One region of the Kineococcus auxinigenes genome, then DNA from elsewhere that is predicted to be linked to it. Evidence: riboswitches for the same ligand, from Rfam matches in the RefSeq annotation. Region 1 holds a riboswitch; the other holds the start of a gene.
What was found. A riboswitch is a leader RNA that binds a small molecule or an ion and turns the genes downstream of it on or off. The one in region 1 is predicted to bind cyclic di-AMP.
Positions count from the first base shown of each region.

Region 2: linked by a shared signal. The riboswitch ahead of ACRYR9_RS14810 (transglycosylase family protein) and the one ahead of ACRYR9_RS04240 (C40 family peptidase) in region 1 are both predicted to bind cyclic di-AMP.

Region 1 is NZ_JBKBCT010000007.1:21,459-32,802, reverse strand. It holds gene nadC (carboxylating nicotinate-nucleotide diphosphorylase) at 1-591, opposite strand, end outside; gene nadB (L-aspartate oxidase) at 588-2,168, opposite strand; gene nadA (quinolinate synthase NadA) at 2,165-3,460, opposite strand; gene ACRYR9_RS04260 (NUDIX hydrolase) at 3,525-4,217, opposite strand; gene ACRYR9_RS04255 (MFS transporter) at 4,971-6,254, shown strand; gene ACRYR9_RS04250 (malonic semialdehyde reductase) at 6,265-6,879, opposite strand; gene ACRYR9_RS04245 (metal-dependent transcriptional regulator) at 6,987-7,673, shown strand; cyclic di-AMP (ydaO/yuaA leader) riboswitch at 7,828-7,997, shown strand; gene ACRYR9_RS04240 (C40 family peptidase) at 8,003-8,884, shown strand; gene ACRYR9_RS04235 (HNH endonuclease) at 9,462-9,956, shown strand; gene ACRYR9_RS04230 (ATP-binding cassette domain-containing protein) at 10,037-11,344, shown strand, end outside.
Region 2 is NZ_JBKBCT010000057.1:1,498-12,841, reverse strand. It holds gene ACRYR9_RS14850 (EAL domain-containing protein) at 1-951, shown strand, start outside; gene ACRYR9_RS14845 (metallopeptidase family protein) at 959-1,306, opposite strand; gene ACRYR9_RS14840 (YbdD/YjiX family protein) at 1,337-1,528, opposite strand; gene ACRYR9_RS14835 (carbon starvation CstA family protein) at 1,525-3,690, opposite strand; gene ACRYR9_RS14830 (methyl-accepting chemotaxis protein) at 3,883-4,860, opposite strand; gene ACRYR9_RS14825 (PAS domain-containing protein) at 4,862-5,431, opposite strand; gene ACRYR9_RS14820 (SDR family oxidoreductase) at 5,608-7,902, shown strand; gene ACRYR9_RS14815 (lysophospholipid acyltransferase family protein) at 8,051-8,839, shown strand; cyclic di-AMP (ydaO/yuaA leader) riboswitch at 9,023-9,172, shown strand; gene ACRYR9_RS14810 (transglycosylase family protein) at 9,184-9,858, shown strand; gene ACRYR9_RS14805 (GNAT family N-acetyltransferase) at 9,978-10,520, shown strand; gene ACRYR9_RS14800 (NCS2 family permease) at 10,542-11,344, opposite strand, start outside.

The sequences.
Region 1 (11,344 bases):
GGTGTGCGGGACCCGCTCGCGCACCCGGCGCAGGGCGGTCGTCACGTCCACGCCCTCGGCGAGCAGCACGGCCAGGTGGTTGTCCTTGACCAGGACCGCGTCCGACAGCGACCAGCGGTGGTTGCGCCCGCCGCCGGCGCGCACCGCGGCGCGCTCCAGCACCCGCAGGCCGGGGGTGGTCTTGCGGGTGTCCACCACGCGCGCGCCGGTCCCGGCGACGGCGGCGACGAACTGCGCGGTGAGGGTGGCGATCCCGGACAGGTGCTGCAGCAGGTTCAGGGCGACGCGCTCGGCGCGCAGCACGCCGCGGGCGGTGCCGCTGACGCGCCCCAGCACGTCACCGGCGGCGAACCGGGTGCCGTCCGCGGAGAACTCGCAGCGCAGCAGCGCACCACCGCTGAGGGCGGCGGCCTGCTCGAAAGCAGCGAGGGCGCAGGCGGTGCCGGCCAGCACGCCGGCTTCGCGGGCGCGCAGCTCGGCGTGCGCGACGGCACCGGGCGGCAGCAGGGCCTCGCTGGTGACGTCCCCCCAGGGAGCGTCCTCGGCGAGGGCGGCGGCGACGACCGCCGCGGGGTCTGACGGGTGGTTCACGCGGTCCTCCGCAGGGTGCGACGGCGCGGTGCGCCGGGGGTCTCGGGGTGGTCCTGGCGGTGGTGCGCGCCGAGGCTCTCCGCGCGCAGCGTCGCCGCCGTCACGAGCAGGCGGGCCACCAGCAGCAGGTTGGCGTCCTCGTGGGCGCGGCGGTCCGCGCCGGGCGCGTCCGCCAGGTCCAGGGGGTGCTCCTCGGGCGTGAGCAGCTTCGCGGCGACCTGCAGGCCGACCGCGTCGCGGAACAGCCCGGCGTGCTCCCACACCGCCGCCCGCAGGTCGCGGCGGGCCACGTGCGAGGCGGGCAGGCCGGCCCCGCCGGGCAGTTCCACCACCTCGTCGGCGGCGAACGGCGGCGGTGCGGCGTCCGCCCCGGCGCCGACCGCCGCGACGTCGGCGGCCACCCGGGAACCGGTGACCAGCGCTTCCAGCAGGGAGTTCGACGCCAGCCGGTTCGCGCCGTGCACGCCCGTGCACGCGACCTCCCCGGCCGCCCACAGCCCCGGCACCCCCGTGCGGCCGCGGGCGTCCGTGCGCACCCCGCCCATCAGGTAGTGCGCGGCGGGGGTCACGGGCACCGGTTCGCGGTCCGGGTCGATCCCGGCCGCCGCGCAGAGCGCGGCGATCCCGGGGAAGCGCCCGGCGAAACCCCGCGCGGTGCGCGCGCGCAGCCCGGTGGCGTCCAGCAGGGCCGGGCTCCCGCCGTGCGCGGCCACCGCCCGGGCCGTGGCGCGGGCCACGACGTCGCGGGGGGCGAGTTCCGCGCGCGGGTCGATCGCTGGCATGAACCGGTGCCCGGCCGCGTCGAGCAGCACCGCGCCGTCACCGCGCACGGCCTCCGAGACGAGGAACGGCTCGCCGACGGCCGCGACCGTGGGGTGGAACTGCACCATCTCCAGGTCCGCCAGGCCGGCGCCCGCGCGCCACGCGGCGGCCAGGCCGTCACCGGTCGCGACGGCGGGGTTCGTGGTGCGGCTGAACAACTGCCCCGCCCCGCCGGTGGCGAGCACCACCGCGCCCGCTTCGACCCGGTGCGGCACGTCCGCACCGCGGGCGTCGCGCAGCAGCAGGTCCGCGCCCACCACCCGGCCGCCGCGCACCACCAGGCCGGCGAGGAACGCCTCCTCGTGCACGGCGACGCCGCTGCGGCGCACGGCCGCGGCGAGCGCCGCCGTCACCGCCGCACCGGTGCGGTCCCCGCCGGCGTGCAGGATCCGCGGCCGCGAGTGCGCCGCCTCCAGGCCGAGGGAGAAGCCCCCGCCGGCGTCGCGGTCGAACTGCGCCCCGCGCCCCAGGAGCGCGCGCAGCGCCGCCGGCCCCGCCGCGCACACCGCCTGCACCGCACCCGGGTCGCACAGCCCGGCGCCGGCGGCCAGGGTGTCGGCCACGTGCGCGGCGACGTCGTCCGCGTCCGCGGCCACGGCGATGCCGCCCTGCGCCCACCGACTGCTGCCGTCGCCGAGGCTCGTCTTGGTCGCCAGCACGACCGACCCCGAGCGTGCGGCGTCCAGCGCCGCGGTCATCCCCGCGATGCCGGCACCGACGACGAGGACGTCGCAGGAGGTGACCGCGGGGCTCACGGCCGGACGGCCAGCATGCGCTCCAGCGCGGTGCGGGCGTCTGCCGCCACCTGCGCCGGGACGCTCACCCGGTTCACGACCTCGCCGCGCACCAGCGACTCCAGCACCCACGCGAGGTAGGCGGGGTGGATGCGGTACATCGTCGAGCACGGGCACACCACCGGGTCCAGGCAGGTGATGGTGAGGTCCGGGCGGGTGTCGGCCAGGCGGCGCACCATGTTGACCTCGGTGCCGATCGCGAACGCCGTGCCGGCGGGCGCCGCGTCCACGACCCGCTGGATGTACTGCGTGGAACCGCTCTCGTCGGCGGCGTCGACGACCTCCACCGGGCACTCCGGGTGCACCACGACCCGCACGTCCGGGTTCGCGGCGCGGGCCGCCTCGATCTGCTCCACCGTGAACCGCTGGTGCACCGAGCACCAGCCCCGCCACAGCACCACGCGGGCGCCGGTCAGCGCCTCGGGGGAGTTCCCGCCGCGCGGTTTGCGCGGGTCCCACAGCGGCATCGCCTCCAGCGGCACGCCCATCGCCTTGGCGGTGTTGCGCCCCAGGTGCTGGTCGGGGAAGAACAGCACCCGCTGCGCGCGCTCGAACGCCCACTCCAGCACCTCGCGGGCGTTGGAGGAGGTGCAGACGATCCCGCCGTGCGCGCCGCAGAAGGCCTTCAGCGCGGCGGCGGAGTTCATGTAGGTGACGGGCAGCACCGGAACCCTGCCGTCGGCGTCGGGTTCGCTGCCGTACAGCGCGGTGAGCTGCTCCCAGCAGGCGTTCACCGCGTCGATGTCGGCCATGTCGGCCATCGAGCACCCCGCCGCCAGGTTCGGCAGGATCACCGGCTGCTCGTCCGTGGTGAGCAGGTCGGCGGTCTCGGCCATGAAGTGCACGCCGCAGAACACCACCGACTCCGCCTCGGGGTGGCGCTGGGACTGCTGCGCCAGCTGGAAGGAGTCGCCGACGAAGTCCGCGTACCGCACGATCTCGTCGCGCTGGTAGGCGTGCCCGAGGATCGTCACCCGGCTGCCCAGTTCCGCCTTCGCGGCGCGGATGCGCCGGTCCAGCTCCTCCGGGCCGAGCAGCCGGTACTCGGCCGGGATCTGCTGCTGCACCGGTGTGGTGGCCGGGGCGGGGTCCTGCCGGGAGGCGCCCGCGCCGTACGTCGGCGCGGGCAGCGGCAGGCCGGGGACCGCGTCGAACTGCCAGGGGCCGCTGGGCAGGTCGGGGTCGCACGTCTCGTCGCCCGCGCCCTGCGGGGCGCGGGCGAGCAGGGCGATCTGCGTGGGGACGGACGCCATGGCGAGCTCTCTCTCGGGTTCGGCTCCCGCCGGGAGGGGAGCCGGCGGACGGGTGGGAAGGGTTTCAGGCCAGGGGGCCGGCGGTCTGCAGCGGACCGGCCGAACCCTCCGGGAGGACGGCCCGGTACAGCTTCGGCGGGCGGTGCCGCCCGCCGGTCTGCCGCTCCCCGGTGGGCACGATGGTTCCGGAGTGCTCCACCTGGCGGCGGAAGTTCGCCGGGTCCAGGGCGCGCTGCAGGATCGCCTCGTGCACCTCTCGCAGTTCCGCGAGGGAGAACCGCTCGGGCAGCAGGTGCAGCGCGACGTGGGCGTGCTGCACCTTGGTCCGCAACCGCCACAGGGCGTACCGGACGATCTCGTCGTGGTCGAAGGCCAGGCCGGTGCAGTCGTCGGCCGCGGTCCAGCGCACGTTCTCGCCCTCGACGGCCGCGGCCGCCAGGTGGCTGCGCACCAGCGCGGAGTAGACCACCGAGACCACGCGCCGGCCGGGCGAGCGGTCGGGCCGGCCGAACGTGTACAGCTGCTCCAGGTAGCTGGGGCGCAGGCCGGTGGTCTCGGCCAGGGTGCGCCGGCCCGCGTCGCTGAGGCTCTCGTCGTGGCGGACCCACCCGCCCGGCAGCGCCCACTGCCCGCCGAACGGGTCGCGCGTCCGCCGCACCAGGGGCAGGTGCACCCGCAGGTCCCCGCCGCGGTCGGGCAGCAGGGCGAAGATCACCGTGGAGACGGCGACGAGGATCGCCTGCTCGGACCGCACCACCGGAACCCCGCCACCCTCCGCGCGCACCCGGTCCGCCGCGGCGGGAGTAAGGGTGGTTCTGACATCAACTGCGGGGGAGAGTAGGGCAGGGCCGTGCGGGCTGGCAAGCGTCCTCTGCTCGGGGCGCCGTAGCTCGGTGCCGTGGTCGGGGGCCGTGTCCGGGTGCCGGGGCGTGCTGGTGCCCGGGCTCTCCGCCCGCTGCCGGGAGCACCGTCCCGCCGGTGCGCTGCGGGCGGGCTCCGGACGCCCGGGCACCAGCACGCCCCGGCACCCTCCGTCCTCACCCGCGCACGGGGTTCCGCGGCCTGCTGACCGGGTGCTCGATCCGCGGAGAGCCGGCCGGAGCACCCGCCGGCACCCGCCACCCGGCCACCGCGCAGCCGCACCGTGGTGGGACAACCGCCTCGTCGGTCCGCACCCGGGGCCCGCGCTCGCCCACGGCGAAACCGGGGTGACAACTCCCGGGGGGCGGACGTACCGTCGAGGTACACGGGAGAGGAGGTGGTCCGGTACATGAGTTCTCATCGGACGCGTGAGGTGGCTGCCCGCTAGCAGCCGCGCGATGGACGCGGACCGCTCTGGTCGCCCCGCGCGGCGCGGCGAAACCACGGCAGTCACCGGGTCCCCGGGCGCCGGCCAGTCCAGCCGGCCCTCTCCCCGCCGAGCGGGGGAGGAAGCGCCCGGGGGCCTTTCCGCGCCCGGCTCCCGCCGCAGGCGCCGTGGTGGCCTCGGCGCACCACCTACCCTCGTCGGGTGAACCCCCTCCCCGCCCGCCGGCGCTGGCTGGTGGACACCACCCCGCTGCGCGAGAGCCCCGCGTTCCGCCGGCTGTGGGTCGGGCAGTCCCTGGCCGGGATCGGCACCCAGCTCACCGTCGTCACCGTCGGCCTGCAGGCGTACGCCCTGACGTCCTCGACCTTCGCCGTGGGGCTGGTGGGCGTCTTCGCGCTCGTGCCGCTGGTCGCGCTGGGCCTGTACGGCGGTGCCCTCGTCGACGTGCACGACCGCCGCCGGGTGGCGCTGGCCGCCTCGGTGGCGCTGTGGGTCCTCTCCCTCGCGTTCGCCGCCCAGGCGTGGCTGGAGGTCGGTTCCCTGCACCTGCTCTACGGCCTCGTGGCGCTGCAGAGCGCCGCGTTCGCCGTGGGCAACCCCGCCCGCTCCGCGATCGTGCCCGGCCTGGTGCCCGCCGCGCACCTGCCGGCCGCCAACGCCCTGTCCGGGACGACCGGCGCCATCGCCCTGACCGTCGGCCCGCTGCTGGCCGGTGTCCTCGTCGACGCCGGCGGGTTCCGCGTCGCGTACACCGTGGACGCCGTCACCTTCGTGGCCGCGCTGGCCGGGGTGTGGGGGCTGCCGCCGATGCCGCCGGCGCGCGCCGCCGCGCCGCGCCGCGCGGGTGTGCGCTCGGTCCTGGAGGGCGTGCGCTTCCTGGGCACCCGGCCGAACGTGCGCATGACGTTCCTGGTGGACCTGTGCGCCATGGTCCTGGCCATGCCCCGCGTGCTGTACCCGGCGATCGGCGCCGTGGACCTGGGCGGGGGAGCGCGCACCGTGGGGGTCCTCGGGGCGGGTTTCGCCGCCGGTTCGGTGCTGGCCGGGCTGTTCTCCGGGCCGCTGGGGCAGGTGCGCCGCCAGGGTGCCGTCGTCGTCGGCTGCGTCGCCGTCTACGGCACCGCGGTGGCCGGTTTCGGTGCCGTCCTGGTGGCCGCGCCCGACGGCGCCGGCTGGCGCCTGGGCGCCTGCACCGCGCTGCTGGCCGTCTGCGGTGCCGCTGACGCCGTCAGCTCGATCTTCCGCGGCACGATCCTGCAGGTGGCGACCCCGGACGCGCTGCGCGGCAGGCTGCAGGGCGTGTTCATCGTCGTGGTCGCCGGCGGGCCGCGGCTGGGTGACGTCGTGCTCGGCGGCACCGCCGAGCTCACCGGCGAGGGGGTCGCCGCCCTCGCCGGCGGGCTCGCGTGCGTGGTGGCGGTCCTGGCGCTGGCGCGCGCGCAGCGGGGGTTCACCCGCTACGACGCGCTGCACCCGCAGCCCTGAGCGGGGTGGCTCAGACGGTGCGGACGACCTCCTCCGGCGCCAGGCGCGGACCGCGCGGCCGGAAGCCCGCCGGGTCGGGCACGCCGACGTTCACGACCGCCACGACCGCGTGCTCGCCGTCGGGGAAGAACTCCCGCTCGATGGCCGGTGCGTCGATGCCGGTCATCGGCCCCGCCCCCAGCCCCACCGCCCGCACGCTCAGGATCAGGTAGCCCAGCTGCAGGGCGGTGTTGAACACCGCCGTCCGCTCGCGCAGCGCGTCGTCGGCGAAGACCTCCCGCGCCCGCGGGGCGTGCGGGAGCAGGCGCGGCATCTCCTCGTCGAAGCGGCGGTCGGCGGCCACCACGACGCTCAGCGGTGCCGCTCTGGTCTTGTCCCCGTTGCCGCCGCTCATCATCGTCGCGAGCCTCTCGCGCGCGGCGGGGGAACGCACCAGCAGCAGCCGCATCGGCTGGGTGTTCATGCTGGTCGGCGGGTGCTTCACGAGCTCCACGATCGCGGCCACCTGCTCGTCGGTGACGGGCTCGTCCGTGAACCGGTGCGCGGTGCGCGCGCCGGTGAACAGCTGCTCCAGCGCGGCCGGGTCGAGGACGGGGCGTGGGCCGGGGACGGCGGGCGTGCTCACGGGGCTCCTCAGCTCTCCTCGGGTCGGGGTGCCACCACCGTCGCACGCGCTCCGCCGGGCCGGTGGACCGGTGCGTGCGGGCACGCCGATGACGGATGATGGGCGCCGTGAGCGACCTCATCGACACCACCGAGATGTACCTCAAGACGGTCTTCGAGCTCGAGGAGGAGGGCATCGTGCCGATGCGCGCCCGCATCGCCGAGCGCCTGCACCACTCCGGCCCCACCGTCTCCCAGACGGTGGCGCGCATGGAGCGCGACGGGCTGCTGCACGTCGGCACCGACCGCCGCCTGGAGCTCACCGACACCGGCCGCACCAAGGCGATGCGCGTCATGCGCAAGCACCGGCTCACCGAGCGGCTGCTCACCGACGTCATCGGGCTGGAGTGGTCGCTGGTGCACGAGGAGGCGTGCCGCTGGGAGCACGTCATCTCCGAGGAGGTCGAGAAGCGCCTCGTCGACATCCTCGACCACCCCCACTCCTCCCCGTACGGCAACCCGATCCCCGGGCTGGAGGAGCTCGGCGAGGTCGCGTCCACCGAGGACTTCCGCACCGGCGTGCAGCCCCTGACGACGGCCGGCGCGGACGGCGCGCCCGTCGTGGTGCGCCGCCTGGGCGAGCCGCTGCAGACCGACGTGGAGCTGCTGGCCCGCTTCGCCGGGGCGGGGCTGCGACCGGGCGCGGAGGTCGTCGTCAAGGCCTCGGCGAGCGGGTACGAGGTGGCCCTGGGGGACGCGGTGCTGGAGCTGAGCACCGCCGAGGCCTCGCACCTGTTCGTGGCCGCGCGGGGCTGAGCGCCGCAGCACGCTCGACGCCGGTTCGTCACGCGACTGCCACGTGGACGTCACCGGGTCGTGACATCGGGGGGCCGGAGGGGTTATGGTCCACCCGCTTCCGTGAACGTTCACGCGGGAGCCCTCGCACGGACGCCGAGCCCTGCCACCGCGTCGAGGTCCCACGCACACGTGTGGCAGGGACGGGGGAACCAATTTCCCGGGCGTGATCCGACGGCCAGCCAGGCCGGGGTGAGCGTCCTTGGGGTGAAGCCGGTGAGAACCGGCCGGGCGATACTCCCGCCCGAACCCGACAGCTCACCTCGCAGGCGTCGGAGAGGCACACCACCTTGACGACTCGCGTCCCGGCGCGCCACCGCGCGCCCGTCCGTCCCCGCACGCCCCTGACCGACCTCGGCGACGCCATCGGCCGCCGTGCCGGTGACGCCGGCCGCGCCGGCGCCGTCGTCGCCGCCGCCGGCGGGCTGCTCGTCACCGTCGCGGTGCCGGCCGGTGCCGCCCCCGCCGCGGCCCCCGCGGCCGTCGGCACGGTGAGCACCGCCGTCAGCGCTGAGCTGACCACCGCCGTCGACTCCGCCTTCGGCACCACCGCCGTCGGCGTGGTCTCCGCACCCGCCACGGCGGGTGTGGTCACCACCCTGGCCGCCTTCAGCACGGTGCCGACCCCCGCGCCGCCGCCCCCGCCGGTGGTCGTGGAGCGCAGCACCCGCAGCGCCGTCGACGCGCCCGTCGTGGAGGCCTCGGTCGACCAGGCCGTCCTCGACGCCGCCCGGGCGGTCCCCGCCGTCCAGGCGGTCGCCCCCGCCCCGGCCCCCGTGGTCGAGGCGCCGCCCGCCCCGGCCCCCGCCCCGTCGCTGGGTCAGCAGATCCTCGCCGTGGCCGACGACTACGCGGGTGTGCCCTACGTGTACGGCGGCACCACCCCGGCCGGCTTCGACTGCTCCGGGTACACGAGCTACGTCCTGCGCCAGGTCGGCATCTCCGTGCCGCGCACCGCCAACGCGCAGCTCGGCGCCAGCGCGCGCATCTCCCGCGGCGAGGCCGTGGCCGGCGACCTGGTCTTCTTCACCGACGGCGGCCGCGCGTACCACGTCGGCATCTACGCCGGCGACGGGATGATGTGGGACGCCCCCCGCAGCGGCAAGCCCGTCCAGCTCCGCTCCGTGTGGAGCGACTCCGCGGTCTTCGGCCGCGTGGCGCCCGTCGCCTGACGACGCCCCCTCAGACCGGGCCCGGCACCTCCTGCGAGGTGCCGGGCCCGTTCCACGTCCGGGTCCGGGTCCGGGTCCGGGCCCGGAGCGCGTTCACGCCCGGGAGGTGGGGTGCTCTCGTCGCCGGGCTCTCCGCCCGCGACCGGGTGCGCACCCCACCCGGGTGCGGAGGGCGGGCTCCGGACGCCCGTCGACGAGAGCACCCCACCTCCCTTCGACCGCACCACCGCGCGGAGCGGGCCTCGGCCCGGCGGCACCGCAGCACCCGCCGACGCCCGCACCCGGGAACCCCACGGAGTCGCACCAGGACGAAACACGTGTCCCAGCGCCCCCGCGCGACGTACAGTGCGGTCACGACGACAGCGGGAGCGGAGGCGAGCGTGTCCAGTCCGACGGCCGTGCAGCGCGCGCGCTCCTCCGCGCCACGTCCGTACCTGCCCCCGATGACAGTGGGGGTGCCCGCGGTGCGCCGGTGCGCGCACGTGCGCCAGCACGTGCATCCCACCGCGCACGTCGTCGCTCCCAGAGGCGTCGTCCCCACCGGGGACGGCGCCTCTCGTCGTCCGTGGAGGTGGTCGTGAGAACCCTCGTGCTGAACGCCGGTTACGAACCGCTCGCGGTGGTGTCCTTCCGCCGGGCGCTCGTCCTCGTCCTCGCCGGGAAGGCGTCGGTGGTGCTGGCCGACGCGGATCCGGTGGTGGGTGCGACGGTGAGCCTGGAACGGCCGTCGGTGATCCTGCTGACCCGCTACGTGCGGGTGCCGCGGGGGTCGGTGGTCCCGGTCAGCCGGCGCGGGGTGCTGCGCCGCGACCACCAGCGCTGCGCCTACTGCCGCGGTCACGCCACCACGGTGGACCACGTGCTGCCGCGCAGCCGCCGCGGGCCGGACACGTGGGAGAACCTCGTGGCCTGCTGCGTGCGCTGCAACAACGCCAAGGGGAACCGGACCCCGGAGGAGATGGGCTGGGCGCTGCCGTTCCGCCCCGGGGCCCCGCGCGGGGCGTCGTGGGCGGTGCGCGGGGCCGAGCAGGCGGACCCCCGCTGGGACGAGTACCTGGCCCAGGCCGCCTGAGCGGTGCCGCCGGCGGGTGCGTGGCCGGCGGGGCGGAAAAGGGGAGGAGGGGCGTCCGGGGGCGCGGATAGCGTCGGCGGGTGCTCACCTCCTCGCAGGCGCCGCCGCAGCGCGCCGTCCCGGACCGCGCGCGCCCCGGCGCGGGCCGGGACGCCCGCAGCCTGACGGCGTCGCGGCTGGCCGGACCGCGCGTGGCGGTGGCGGGAGCGCTGGCCGTGCTGGCCGCGGTGGGGGAGACCCTGGGCACCGTCGTGACCGGGCGCCTGGCGGAGGACCCCCGGCCCGCGCTCGTGGCGGCGCTGGCGGTGCTCCTCGTGGGGGCCGGGGTCCTGGACACCGCCGGGCGCACGGTGTTCGCCACCCGCGTGGGCCGCGCCGAGGGGCGCCTGCGCGCGGACCTGCTGGAGGCGGCCCTGGCCCAGCCGCTGCCGGTGCTGGCGGAGCAGGCCGTCGGGGAGGTCCTCGACCGCGTCGACGACGACCCGCGGCAGCTGGCGCGGCTGCTGCGGGAGACGGGCTGGCACCTGGCGCGCGCCCTGCTGCGCTCGTCGCTGGCGTGGGTGGTGGCGGGGCTGACGTGGTGGCCGGCGTGGATCGCGTTCCCGCTCGTGGCGGCCGCGGCGCTGCTGGTGGCGCGCCCGCTGACGGCGGAGGTCGCCCGCCGCAAGCTCGCCGAGGAGGCCGCCTGGACCGACCACGCCGCCGAGCTGGAGGAGGCGGTCGCCGCCCGCGACGACGTGCGCTCCAGCCTGGGGCGCCCGTACGTGCTGCGCCGCTACGCGCGGGGCTCGGCGGTGGTGCTGCGGGCCGTGCTGGCCACCAACCGGGTCGCGTCCTCGGTGGGGCTGCGCACGGCGCTGGTGCTGTCGCTGCTGCTGGTCTCGCTGGTGCTGGGCGGTGTCGCGCTCGTGCTGCGCGGCGACCTCGGCGTGGCGGACCTGGTCACGACGTGGCTGCTGATGGCCGGTTTCGTCGGGGGCCTCACCCAGGTCAGCGACCGGCTGCCCGAGGTGCAGGCCGGGCTGGGCGCGCTGCAGCGGATCCGGGCGCTGCTGACAGCACCGGCGGAGCCGGCGGGCGGGCTGGAGCTGCCGGCCGGCCCGCTGGCCCTGCGGGTGCGGGCTCTGGACTTCGCCTACCCCGGGGGCGGGTTCGCGCTGCGCGGGGTGGACCTGGAGGTGCCCGCGGGCACGACGTGCGCGCTGGTGGGGCGCAGCGGCTCGGGCAAGTCGACCCTGGCGTCGCTGTTCTCCCGCGCCGTCGAGCCGCCCGCCGGTGCGGTGCTCGTCGGGGGCCGCGACGTGCGCGAGGTGGACCTGCACGCCCTGCGCGGCGCCGTCGGCGTCGTCACCCAGCGCACCGAGCTGCTGGCCGCGACGCTGGCCGAG
Region 2 (11,344 bases), on a different contig from region 1:
CGCGCGCACCTGGAGCGCAGCGGCGTGCCCGCGCACCTGCTGGTGCTGGAGGTCACCGAGTCCGCGGTGACCACCCAGCCGCGGCGCGCGGCGGCCGTCCTGGCGGAGCTGCGGGCGCTGGGGGTGCGCACCGCGCTGGACGACTTCGGCACCGGCTACACCAGCCTGGCGATGCTGCAGGACCTGCCCTTCGACGAGCTGAAGGTGGACCGCCGGTTCGTCGCCGGCGCGCTGCGCGGCGGCGGGGACGAGGCGATCGTGCGCGCCGTGCTGGAACTGGCGCACCGCCTCGGGCTGGAGGTCGTCGGCGAGGGCGTGGAGGACGAGGGCACGCGCCGGTTGCTGACCGAGCTGGGCTACGACCTGCTGCAGGGGTACTTCTTCAGCCGCCCGGTGCCGGCCGGGGAGGTGGCCGGGCTGGACTTCACCCCCGCCCCGGCGGCGGTCGCGGTGCCCGCCCCGGCGGCCGAGGTGCTGCGGGCCGGTTCCGCCGAGCGGCACGCCGAGGCCGCGGGCACGGGCGACCCGGTCCTGCAGGAGCTGACCGCGGTCGCCGCCCGCGTGGCCGACGTGCCCGTGGCCATGGTCACGCTCGTGGGCCGCGACGAGCAGCACGTGCCGGCCGCGGTGGGCCTGGCCCCGCACCGGGTGCCGCGCGAGCAGGGGTTCTGCCACCACGTCCCCGGCGACGACCTCGTCGAGGTGCCGGACGCGGCGGTGGACGCCCGCTTCCGCGACCTGGGGTACCTCGTCCAGGGCCTGCCCGTGCGCTTCTACGCCGGGGCGCCGGTCACCGACGCGGCCGGCCGGGCGCTGGGCACGGTGTGCCTGCTGGACCACCGCCCGCGCACCCTCACCCCCGGCCAGCGCGACGTGCTGCGCGCCCTGGCCCGGGCGGCGGGGGGCCGCCTGGCGTCCCTGGCCGCGAGCACCGCCGACGCCACCGGCTGAGGGCGCCTCACGCCCAGCCGAGCTCGTGCAGGCGCTCGTCGTCGATGCCGAAGTGGTGGGCCACCTCGTGCACCACGGTGACGCGGACCTCCGCCACCACCTGCTCGCGGTCCTCGCACACGGCCAGGGTGGGGCGGCGGAACACCGTGATGCGGTCCGGCAGCGCACCGGCCGCCCACCACTCGCCCCGCTCGGTCAGCGGGGTGCCCTCGTACAGGCCCAGCAGGTCGGGCCCGAACCCCTCCGGCGGGTCGTCCTCGACGAGGACGACGACGTTGCTCATCGCCCGGGCGAGCTCCTGCGGGATCTCGTCGAGGGCGTCGGCGACGGCGTCCTCGAACTCCTCGCGCCCCATCCGCACCACGGCGGCAGTCTCGCAGCGCCCTCAGCAGCAGCGGGAGGAGACCGCGCCGGCGCGGGCGTCGGCGCGGCGGCGCTCGAACTCCCGCCGCGACAGCGGCGGGTGCCCGTGGGCGGCGCACTCGGCCAGGTACCGCTCCCAGCGGGAGCTGCCGTCCACCTCCCGCAGGTACCAGCGCAGCCCGCGCACCAGGTCCCCCACCGCGGCGTCCCTCACCGCAGGACCTCCTCGCGCCCGGCGGCCTCGCGCCTCTCCTGCGCGGTGGGGAACAGGCCCGCGGGTTCGCGCAGCCGGGACGGCACCGCCGGCACCTCGGTGGTGGGCAGGGACCCGGCGCGCAGGGCGCTGGCCACGACGACGGCGGCGTTGACGGCCACGACGATCACCAGCAGCGCGAACACCGCCTGCAGGACCCCGTTGACGGTGGAGTTCGTGACGACCTGCTGCATCTGGCCGGCGTCCCGGGCGGCGCCGAGGAGCCGCCCGGCGTCCATCGCCTCGCGGTAAGCGTCGGCCTGGGCGAAGTACCCGATGGCCGGGTTGTCGGAGAACACCTTCTGCCAGCTCGCCGTCATCGTCACCACCAGGTCCCAGGCGAGCGGTACCGCCGCCACCCAGGCGTAGCGGGCGCGGCCGTGCTTGACGAGCAGCGTCGTCACCAGGGTCAGCGCGATGGCCGCGAGCAGCTGGTTGGCGATGCCGAACAGCGGGAAGAGCTGGTTGATGCCGCCCAGGGGGTCGGTGACCCCGGCGTACAGGAAGTACCCCCAGGCGGCCACGACGACGGCGCTGGCGATGAGGTTGCCGGGCCGCCACGACAGGTCGCCGAACCGCTTCCACACGTTGCCGACCGTGTCCTGCAGCATGAACCGGCCCACGCGGGTGCCGGCGTCGACGGCGGTGAGGATGAACAGCGCCTCGAACATGATCGCGAAGTGGTACCAGAACGCCTGCAGGCCACCGCCGAACGCGGAGTGGAAGATCTGCGAGATGCCCAGCGCGAGGGTGGGGGCCCCGCCGGTGCGCGAGACGATGTCCTCCTCGACCGCCTGCGCCGTCGCGGTCAGCGTCTCCGGCGGGGTCGTGATGCCGATGCCGGCGAGGAACTGCGAGGCGGACTCGGCGGTGCCGCCGGTGGCGCCGGCCGGGGAGTTCATCGCGAAGTAGACGCCCTGGTCGATGACGGAGGCGGCGATGAGGGCGCTGATGGCGACGAAGCTCTCCATGAGCATCCCGCCGTAGCCGATGAGGCGGACCTGGCGCTCCTTGGCGATCATCTTCGGCGTCGTGCCGGAGGCGATGAGCGCGTGGAAACCGGACAGGGCGCCGCAGGCGATGGTGATGAACACGAAGGGGAACAGCGAGCCGGCGAACACCGGCCCGTTCCCCTCGCGGGCGAACGTGGTCACCGCGTCGTTGGCCAGGACGGGGCGGGCGATGAGCAGGCTGACGGCCAGCAGCACGATGACGCCGACCTTCATGAACGTCGACAGGTAGTCGCGCGGGGTCAGCAGCAGCCACACCGGCAGCACCGAGGCGACGAACCCGTACACCACCAGCGCCAGGACGAGCGTCTCCTTGCTCAGCGTCAGGCTCTGCGCCAGGCCCAGCTGCTCGACGTAGCCACCGCCGACGATGGCCGCCAGCAGCAGCACGACGCCGATGCCGGTGGCCTCCAGCACCCGGCCGGGGCGCAGGTAGCGCAGGTACAGGCCCATGAACAGGGCGATGGGGATCGTCAGGGCGATCGAGAACACGCCCCACGGCGACTCGGCCAGGGCGTTGACGACGATGAGCGCCAGCACCGCCAGGATGATGATCATGATGGCGAAGACGGCGACCAGGGCGGCGACGCCGCCGACGAGGCCGATCTCCTCGCGCACCATCTGCCCCAGGCTCTTGCCGTCGCGGCGCATCGAGAAGAACAGCACCGTCATGTCCTGCACGGCCCCGGCGAAGATGACGCCGACGACGATCCAGATCGTGCCGGGCAGGTAGCCCATCTGCGCCGCGAGCACCGGTCCCACGAGCGGGCCGGCGCCGGCGATGGCGGCGAAGTGGTGCCCGAACAGCACCCGGCGGTCGGTGACCTCGTAGTCGACGCCGTTGTGCAGGCGCTCGGCGGGCGTGGCGCGCGAGTCGTCGGCCCGCAGCACCCGGTAGGCGATGAACCGGGCGTAGAACCGGTAGGCGATCGCGTAGGACGCCAGTGCGGCGAACAGGATCCACAGCGCGTTGACGGACTCCCCGCGCGCGATCGCCAGCACCGTCCAGGAGACGGCGCCGACGATCGCGACGAGGCTCCAGACGGCGACCGAGCGGGCGGTGGGCCGGCGGCGGGTGCCGCTGTCGTTCGGGGTGGGCACAGCGGTGGACACGACCGCCTCCTCGCGGGACGTCCGGGTGGTTGCCGCCCGATCATCACCGCGGGTGGCCCCCCTGTCACCTCGGCGCGCCCACCACCCCCCGTCCGGCGGTGATCTTGCACGCTTGAATGCTCAACCGTGCAAGATCACCACAAGGGTGGGGGCGGGGGTGGGTGGGGCGGGCGCCGAGGCGGGGACGAGGGGTCAGGCGCGCAGGCCGGAGAGGAAGGCGTCGATCTTCACGCGCAGCTCCTCGGCCAGGCGGGACAGGCCCGTGACGTCCTGCGCACCGCCCCAGCTGCCGCCGCCGTCCACGGCCGCCCGAACGCCGTCCACGAGGCCGTTCATCTCCGCCACCGTGGCGCTGATGCCGGTGATGGCCTGCGCCGCCCCCTGCGCCTGCGCCCGGATGCTCGCCACCTGCGCCGAGACCTCCTCGGTCGCCCGGCCGGTCTGGTCGGCCAGCTCCTTGACCTCGGCCGCCACGACCGCGAAGCCGCGACCGGCCTCCCCGGCGCGGGCGGACTCGATGGTGGCGTTCAGGGCCAGCAGCCGCGTCTGCCCGGCGATGCTGTTGATGACGGAGACGACCTGCTGGATCTCCTCCGAGGCCTGCGTCAGGGCCTGCATGGTGCCGGACGCCTGGTCGGCCTCCGCGCTGGCGGCCGACGCCGCCGTGGACAAGCCCTGCGCGGAGGCGCTGAGCTCGGTGGAGGCCGTCGCCACCTGCTCGGCCACGCCCAGGACGTCGGCCTCGAACGTGTCGGCCAGGGCGAGGCGCGAGTCGGCGGCGGCGGCGATGCTGCGGGCGTCGCGCTGCATGGCGGCCCGCCCGGCGTCGATGAGGGAGGCGCTGCCGCGGTAGGCGCCGCGCAGCCCGCCGGGCAGCAGGCGGCGGTGGTAGCGGCCCTCGGAGGCGGAGCTGAGCACCGCACCGGCCTCGCGGACGAAGGCGTCGGAGACGTCCAGCGCGCGGTTGACGCCCTGCACGAGCCCGGCGAGCCGGGGGTCGTCCTCGCAGCCGGGCACGCCGGCCACGCGCGCCTCGGAGTCGCCGGCGGCGGCGGCCTCGCACACGCGGGTCACCTGCTCGACCAGGGCGCGGTAGCGGGCCAGCTCGTCGGGCGCTGCGCCGCCGGCGCGCCCGCGACCGAGGAGGCCCCGCCTGCCGGTGCTGCTCATCTCAGGCCTCCACGTCGGGGATCAGGGACCACACGAACTCGTCGTAGTCGACGCCGCGCTCGGCGAGCCGGGCCGCCAGCAGTGCGCTGCCGGCCTCGGCCGCCGCCCGGCCGGTGCCGTGGCGGGACTCCTCGGCCAGCAGTTCGCGGTACAGGGGCTGGACCGCCTCCACTCCCGCGCGGGCGGGCCGGCGGCGGTTGGAGTGGTAGCCGACGACCTTCCCGCCCGGCCCGAAGGAGGGGGTGACGTGCGCCAGCACCCAGTAGTTCGCGCCGTCGGCGGCCAGGTTGTTGACGTAGGCGAACAGCTCCCGGCCGGCGGAGACGGTGTCCCACAGCAGCTTGAAGACCGCCCGGGGCATCTCGGGGTGCCGGATGAGGTTGTGCGGCTGCCCGACGACCTCGTGCAGCTCGTAGGCGCCGACGCGGCAGAAGACGTCGTTGGCGTACGTGATGACCCCGCGGGTGTCGGTCTTGGAGACGATGAGCTCGTCCGCCCCGAAGGTCCGCTCCTGCCCCGTGGGCCGCACCGCCGCCCTGCTCACCCGGGACGTGCCCGTCGTGCTCACCATGTCGTTCCCCCGCTCCGGCAGCTCCCTGCCCGGCTGCTCAGGGAGGAGCATCGGCACCACGGTGCGTGACTTGAGGTCGGGCGCGTCACCCGTCCGGGGGTGCGGCACCGCGCGCCGGTGGCCCGCGGTGCTCGACGGCGTCCGGGTGGACCGCCGGGTCGTGGCAGGATCGCCCGGTGCGATTGGCTGAGCAGCTCGACGGCAAGCGCCTCCTCTTGACCGGCGTGACCGGTTTCATCGGCGAGGCGCTGCTGCAGCGGATCCTCGTCGACGTCCCCGGCGCCTCGGTGCTCGCGCTGGTGCGCCCGAAGCCGGGCCAGAGCGGCGAGGACCGGATGCGCTCGCTGCTGCGCAAGAAGATCTTCGCCGCGGCCGGCGACCCCGACGACCTGCTGAAGACGCGCGTCGCCGTCCTGGAGGGCGACCTGGCGGACGTGCCGGAGCTGCCCGGCGACCTGGACGTGGTGGTGCACTGCGCCGGCGACGTCTCCTTCGACCCGCTGATCCAGGACGCCTTCACCACCAACGTGCTGGGCACCAAGGGCCTGGTGGAGCGCACGCTGGCCGCCAGCCGCCCGGACGCCCCCACCCACTACGTGCACGTGTCCACCGCCTACGTGGGCGGGCGACGGCGCGGCGAGGTCCCCGAGCGCGCGGTCCAGCACGACGTGGACTGGCGCACCGAGCTGGAGTCCGGCCTGCGGCTGGCCGCCCGCATCGAGGAGGACTCGCGCCTGGACGCGCAGCTGCGCGAGTTCCTGCGCGCCGCCGAGCGCGACCACGGCCGGGCCGGGCCGCTGACGGTGGCCGCCGACGCCGAGCGCCGCCGCGTGGAGTGGGTGAGCGAGCAGCAGAAGGCCGCCGGCAAGGAGCGCGCCCGCACCCTGGGCTGGACGGACTGCTACACGTTCACCAAGGCGATGGGCGAGCGGTTCGTGGAGGAGGTCGCCGCCCCGGTCCTGCCGACGACGATCCTGCGCCCCAGCATCGTGGAGTCCGCGCTGGTCCACCCGCACCCGGGCTGGATCGAGGGCTTCAAGATGGCCGAGCCGATCATCCTGGCGTACGGCAAGGGCGAGCTGACGGAGTTCCCCGCCGCGCCGGACTCGGTGCTGGACGTCGTCCCGATCGACCACGTCGTCAACGCGATCCTCAAGGCCGCCGCGACGCCGCCGCCGCTGTCGCAGCCGGCGTACTACCACGTGTCCTCCGGCAACCGGAACCCGATCACGTTCCGCGGGCTGTACGAGCACGTGCGCGCCTACTTCGTCGAGCACCCCTTCGACTCCTCCCCCGAGGTCATGCCGACGTGGGAGTTCCCCGGGCAGAACAAGGTGGAGCGCAAGGTGCGCGCCGGTGAGCTGCTGACGAGCGCCGGCAACCGCGCGCTGATGCTGGCGCCGCGCTCGGAGCGGGTGCGCCGCGCCTCGCGCAAGCTGGACGCCGCGCGCCGCGAGGTCGAGTTCGCCCGCCGCTACATGGACCTGTACAAGGCGTACACCGAGGCGGAGCTGCGCTTCGTCGACGACAACACCCTGGCGCTGCACCGCTCGCTGGACCCCGAGGACGTCGAGCTGTGGGGCTTCGACACCGCCGTGGTCGACTGGCAGGCCTACTGGCGCGACACCCACTGCCCCAGCGTCACCGGGCAGATGCGCAAGTACGAGGAGATCCGCCGCCGCCGCAAGGCGGCCGAGGCCACCGGCGGCCCGCGCGAGCTGAAGCCGGCCGAGCCCGGCGCCGCGCCGGTGCTGGCGGTCTTCGACCTGGCCGGCACGCTGCTGCCGGGCACCGTGGTGGACACGTACCTGACGCTGCGGTTGTCGCAGCTGGACGCCGCGGCCCGGGTCGCGGAGTTCGCCCGCGTGGTGCGGCACCTGCCGGGCTGGATCGCCGCCGAGCGCCGCGACCGCGGCAGCTTCCTGCGCTCGCTGTTCCGCGGCTACGCCGGCGTGGACCTCGACGCGCTCGAGGCGCACGTGGACGACGTGTTCGCCCCCCGCTTCCTGCAGCAGGTGTCCTCGGACGCGCTGCGGCGCATCCAGGCGCACCGGGACGCCGGGCACCGCACGATCCTCATGACCGGCGACGCGCGGGTGGTGACGCGCCCGCTGGCGGGGTTGTTCGACGAGGTGGTGTGCACCGACCTGGAGGAGGAGACGGGGCCGGACGGGCGCCGGCGCGCCACCGGGTTCCTGACCTCCCCGCCCGTGGTCGGCGAGGCGCGCGCGGCGTGGCTGCGCCGCTACGCCGAGGTGGAGGGGGCGGACCTGTCCGCCAGCTACGCCTACGCCGACTCCCACCCGGACGTGCCGCTGCTGCGGGCCGTGGGCAACCCCACCGCCGTCTCGCCGGACGTGTCGCTGTTCCGGGTCGCGCGCGCGGCGCGCTGGCCGGTGGCGGACTGGGCGGCCTCGTCCCCCGGGCGGCGCCTGCGCGTGCCGCAGCAGGTGCTGGCCGGCACCGACTGACCGCTGTCCCGGCCCGGCCCGCCGCCCCGGCGCGGGCCGGGCGCTGCGCGGGGCCACCGGGCGGTCCGCTCGGGGCGTGGGAAGATGCGCGGGTGCGCCCGTCACGAACGCCGAACGCGCCCGGAGCCGTGCGCGAGGAGGTCCCCGGATGACGATGCTGATGGGTGAGGACGGTCCCGGCCGCCTGGTGCGGGCCTTCCCGCTGGCCCGGCGCCGCGCCGGTGGTGGCGCGGCCGGCGGATCGGGCGGCGGGCCCGGCGGTCCGGGCGGGGGGCCGCGCAAGGTGCACCGCAACGACTGGGTGCGCTCGCGGCCGGCGTCGGCCGTGCGGGCCGGCCTGCAGCGCGCGGTGCTGACGCCGCTGATGCGCGCGGAGCTGCGCATCGACGTGCGGGGCGTGGAGGTCCTGGACGGCATCGGCGGTCCGGCCGTGATCGTGGCGAACCACTCCTCGCACCTGGACACGCCGGTGCTGCTGCACGCCCTGGGGGCGCGGCGCCGGCGCCGGGTCGCGGTGGCCGCCGCGGCGGACTACTTCTTCGACGTCTGGTGGCGCTCGGCCCCCTCGGGCCTGGTGATCGGCACCTTCCCGCTGGAGCGGCGCGGCGGGCGGGGCGCCAACGCGTCCTCGCAGCTGCTGGCCGACGGCTGGAGCCTGGTGCTCTTCCCGGAGGGCGGGCGCAGCTACACCGGGCAGATGCGCCCGTTCAAGAAGGGTGCGGCGTACCTGGCGCTGGAGGCCGGCGTGCCGGTGGTGCCGGTGGCGCTGCGCGGCACGTACGAGGCGATGCCGCCGCGGCAGAACTGGCCGTCGAAGGGGCGCCCGCGCATCGGCGTGACGTTCGGGGAGCCGCTGCACGGCCGACCGGGTGAGCGGGCGGGGGACTTCACCCCGCGCATCGAGGAGGCCGTGGCGAAGCTGCTCGCCAACAGCTGAGCAGCCCCTCGCGGCGGTGACCTCGGTCACAGCGCGAGGGCCCGCCCCGCACGACGCCGCGCCCGCGAGGGCGCCGCAGGCGACGAGACGGTGTACGTACGGCTTCGGTCTTGTTACGGTCGGCAGGTTCCCGAGGCCGTTCGGGAGCCCGACGCGAGGACACGCCGAGTCCTGCCCGCCCCGCGCCGGAACACCAGACCACCGGGCAGGAGCGGGGGACCCATGGTTCCTCGGACGCCCGCCGCGCGCGGTGGGGGTCCTCGGGGTGAAGCCGCCTGCGGGCGGCCGGGCCACCACCTTCGGCCCGAACCCGACAGCTCACCTCGCAGGCGTCGGAGGTCCCCATGTCTGCGCTGTCCTTCCGTCGTACCCGCACGTCCGCTCGCGCCCTGCGTCGGGGGCTGCTCGCCACCGCCGCCGCCGGTGCGGCCGGCGCCGCGATCCTCGCTCCCGCCACCGGTGCGTCCGCCGCACCGGTCTCCGAGTGGGACCGCCTCGCCCAGTGCGAGTCCAGCGGCAACTGGAGCATCAACACCGGCAACGGCTACTACGGCGGGCTGCAGTTCAGCCCCAGCACGTGGACCGGCTTCGGCGGCGGGCAGTACGCCGCGCGCGCCGACCAGGCCACCCGCGAGCAGCAGATCGTGGTCGCCGAGCGCGTCCTGGCCCGGCAGGGCTGGGGCGCCTGGCCCTCCTGCTCGCGCCGCCTGGGCCTGAGCGGTGCGGCCGACCCGGCCGGCGCCGAGCAGGCGCTGCTGCACCCCGCTCCCGCGCCGGCTCCCGCGCCGGCCCCGGCTCCCGCACCCGCCCCGGCGCCCGCGCCCGTCGCCGTCGCGGCCGCCCCGGCGCCCGCACCGGCCGTGCGCACCTACACCGTGCAGCCCGGCGACACCCTCTACCGGATCGCGGTGAACAACGGCGTGGCCGGCGGCTACGTGAACCTGTGGAACGCCAACCGCGGCGTCATCGGCGACGACCCGGCCCGCATCGTGGTCGGCTCGGTGCTCGTCCTGCCGTGACCCCGGTGCGGTCCCCGCGGGACCGCACCCTCCCGGAACCCCCCCGGCGCCGCGCGCGCCGGGGGGTTCTGCGCGTCCAGGGGGTTCCGCGAGCCGGGGACCCGCGCCAGGCTGGGGGCGTGGGGAGCCCGTGGGAGCTGACCGTCGTGCACACCGCTGACCTGGGCCCGCGGCGGCTGCGCGAGGTGCGCCTCCTGCTCGACGACGCCTTCGCCGGGGACTTCGACGACACCGACCTCGACCACGCCCTGGGCGGGCTGCACGTGCTGGCCCGGCTCGACGGCGCCCTGGCCGGCCACGCCGCCCTGGTGCAGCGCTCCCTCGTCGTCGGTGCCCGGCCGTTGCGCGCCGGGTACGTGGAGGCCGTCGCGGTGAGCCCCGCTCAGCGCCGCCGAGGGCTGGGCTCGGCGTTGACGGGCGCCGTGGAGGACCTGGCCGCGCGCGCCCACGACGCGGTCTTCCTCGGCGCCTCCGACGAGGGCGCGCGGCTGTACCGCTCGCGCGGCTGGCGGGTGTGGAGCGGACCGACGGGCGTGATGACCCCTGAGGGGGTGCGCGCCACGCCCGACGACGACGGCGGCGTCCACGTCCACGACCCCGCCGGCGCGCTGGACGTCACCGCCCGGCTGCTGTGCGACTGGCGCTGCGGCGACGTGTGGTGAGCACCGGCGGGGTGCGCGGGGTCAGCCGACGCCGAACGCCTCCTTGACGGGGTCGATCGCGAAGTACAGGACGAACAGGGCGGCCGTCAGCCACATCAGCGGGTGCACCTGGCGGGCCTTGCCGCGCGCGACCTTCAGGACGACGTGCGCCACGAAGCCCGCGCCGATGCCGGCGCTGATGGAGTAGGTGAACGGCATCAGCACGATCGTCAGGAACGCGGGCAGCGCGATCTCCACGTCGTCCCAGTCGATGCCCTTGACCTGCGTCATCATCAGGAACCCGACGACGACCAGGGCGGGGGTGGCGGCCTCGTAGGGCACGATCGCCACGACCGGCGCCAGGAAGGTCGTCAGCAGGAACGCCACCCCGGTGACCACGCTGGCCAGGCCGGTGCGCGCGCCCTCCCCCACGCCGGTGGCCGACTCGATGTAGCTGGTGTTGCTGGAGACGCCGGCGGCGCCGCCGGCGGCGGCCGCGAGCGAGTCCACGACGAGGATGCGCCGCGTGCCCGGCGGGTTGCCCTCGGCGTCCAGCAGGTCGCCCTCCTTGCCGATGGCGACCATCGTCCCCATCGTGTCGAAGAAGTCGGCCAGCAGGAGCGTGAAGACGAGCAGGACGACGCTGACGACGCCGATGCGCTCGAAGGAGCCGAGCAGCTCGAACTGCCCGAGCAGCGAGAAGTCCGGGGTGTCGACCCACGAGTCCGGCAGCGCCGGCACGTTCAGGCCCCAGGCGCGCGGGTCGCGCACCTCCCCGTCGGCACCGGTGCGCGGGCCCAGCCGGGCGATCGACTCGACGACGACGGCGAGCACGGTGGCGGCGA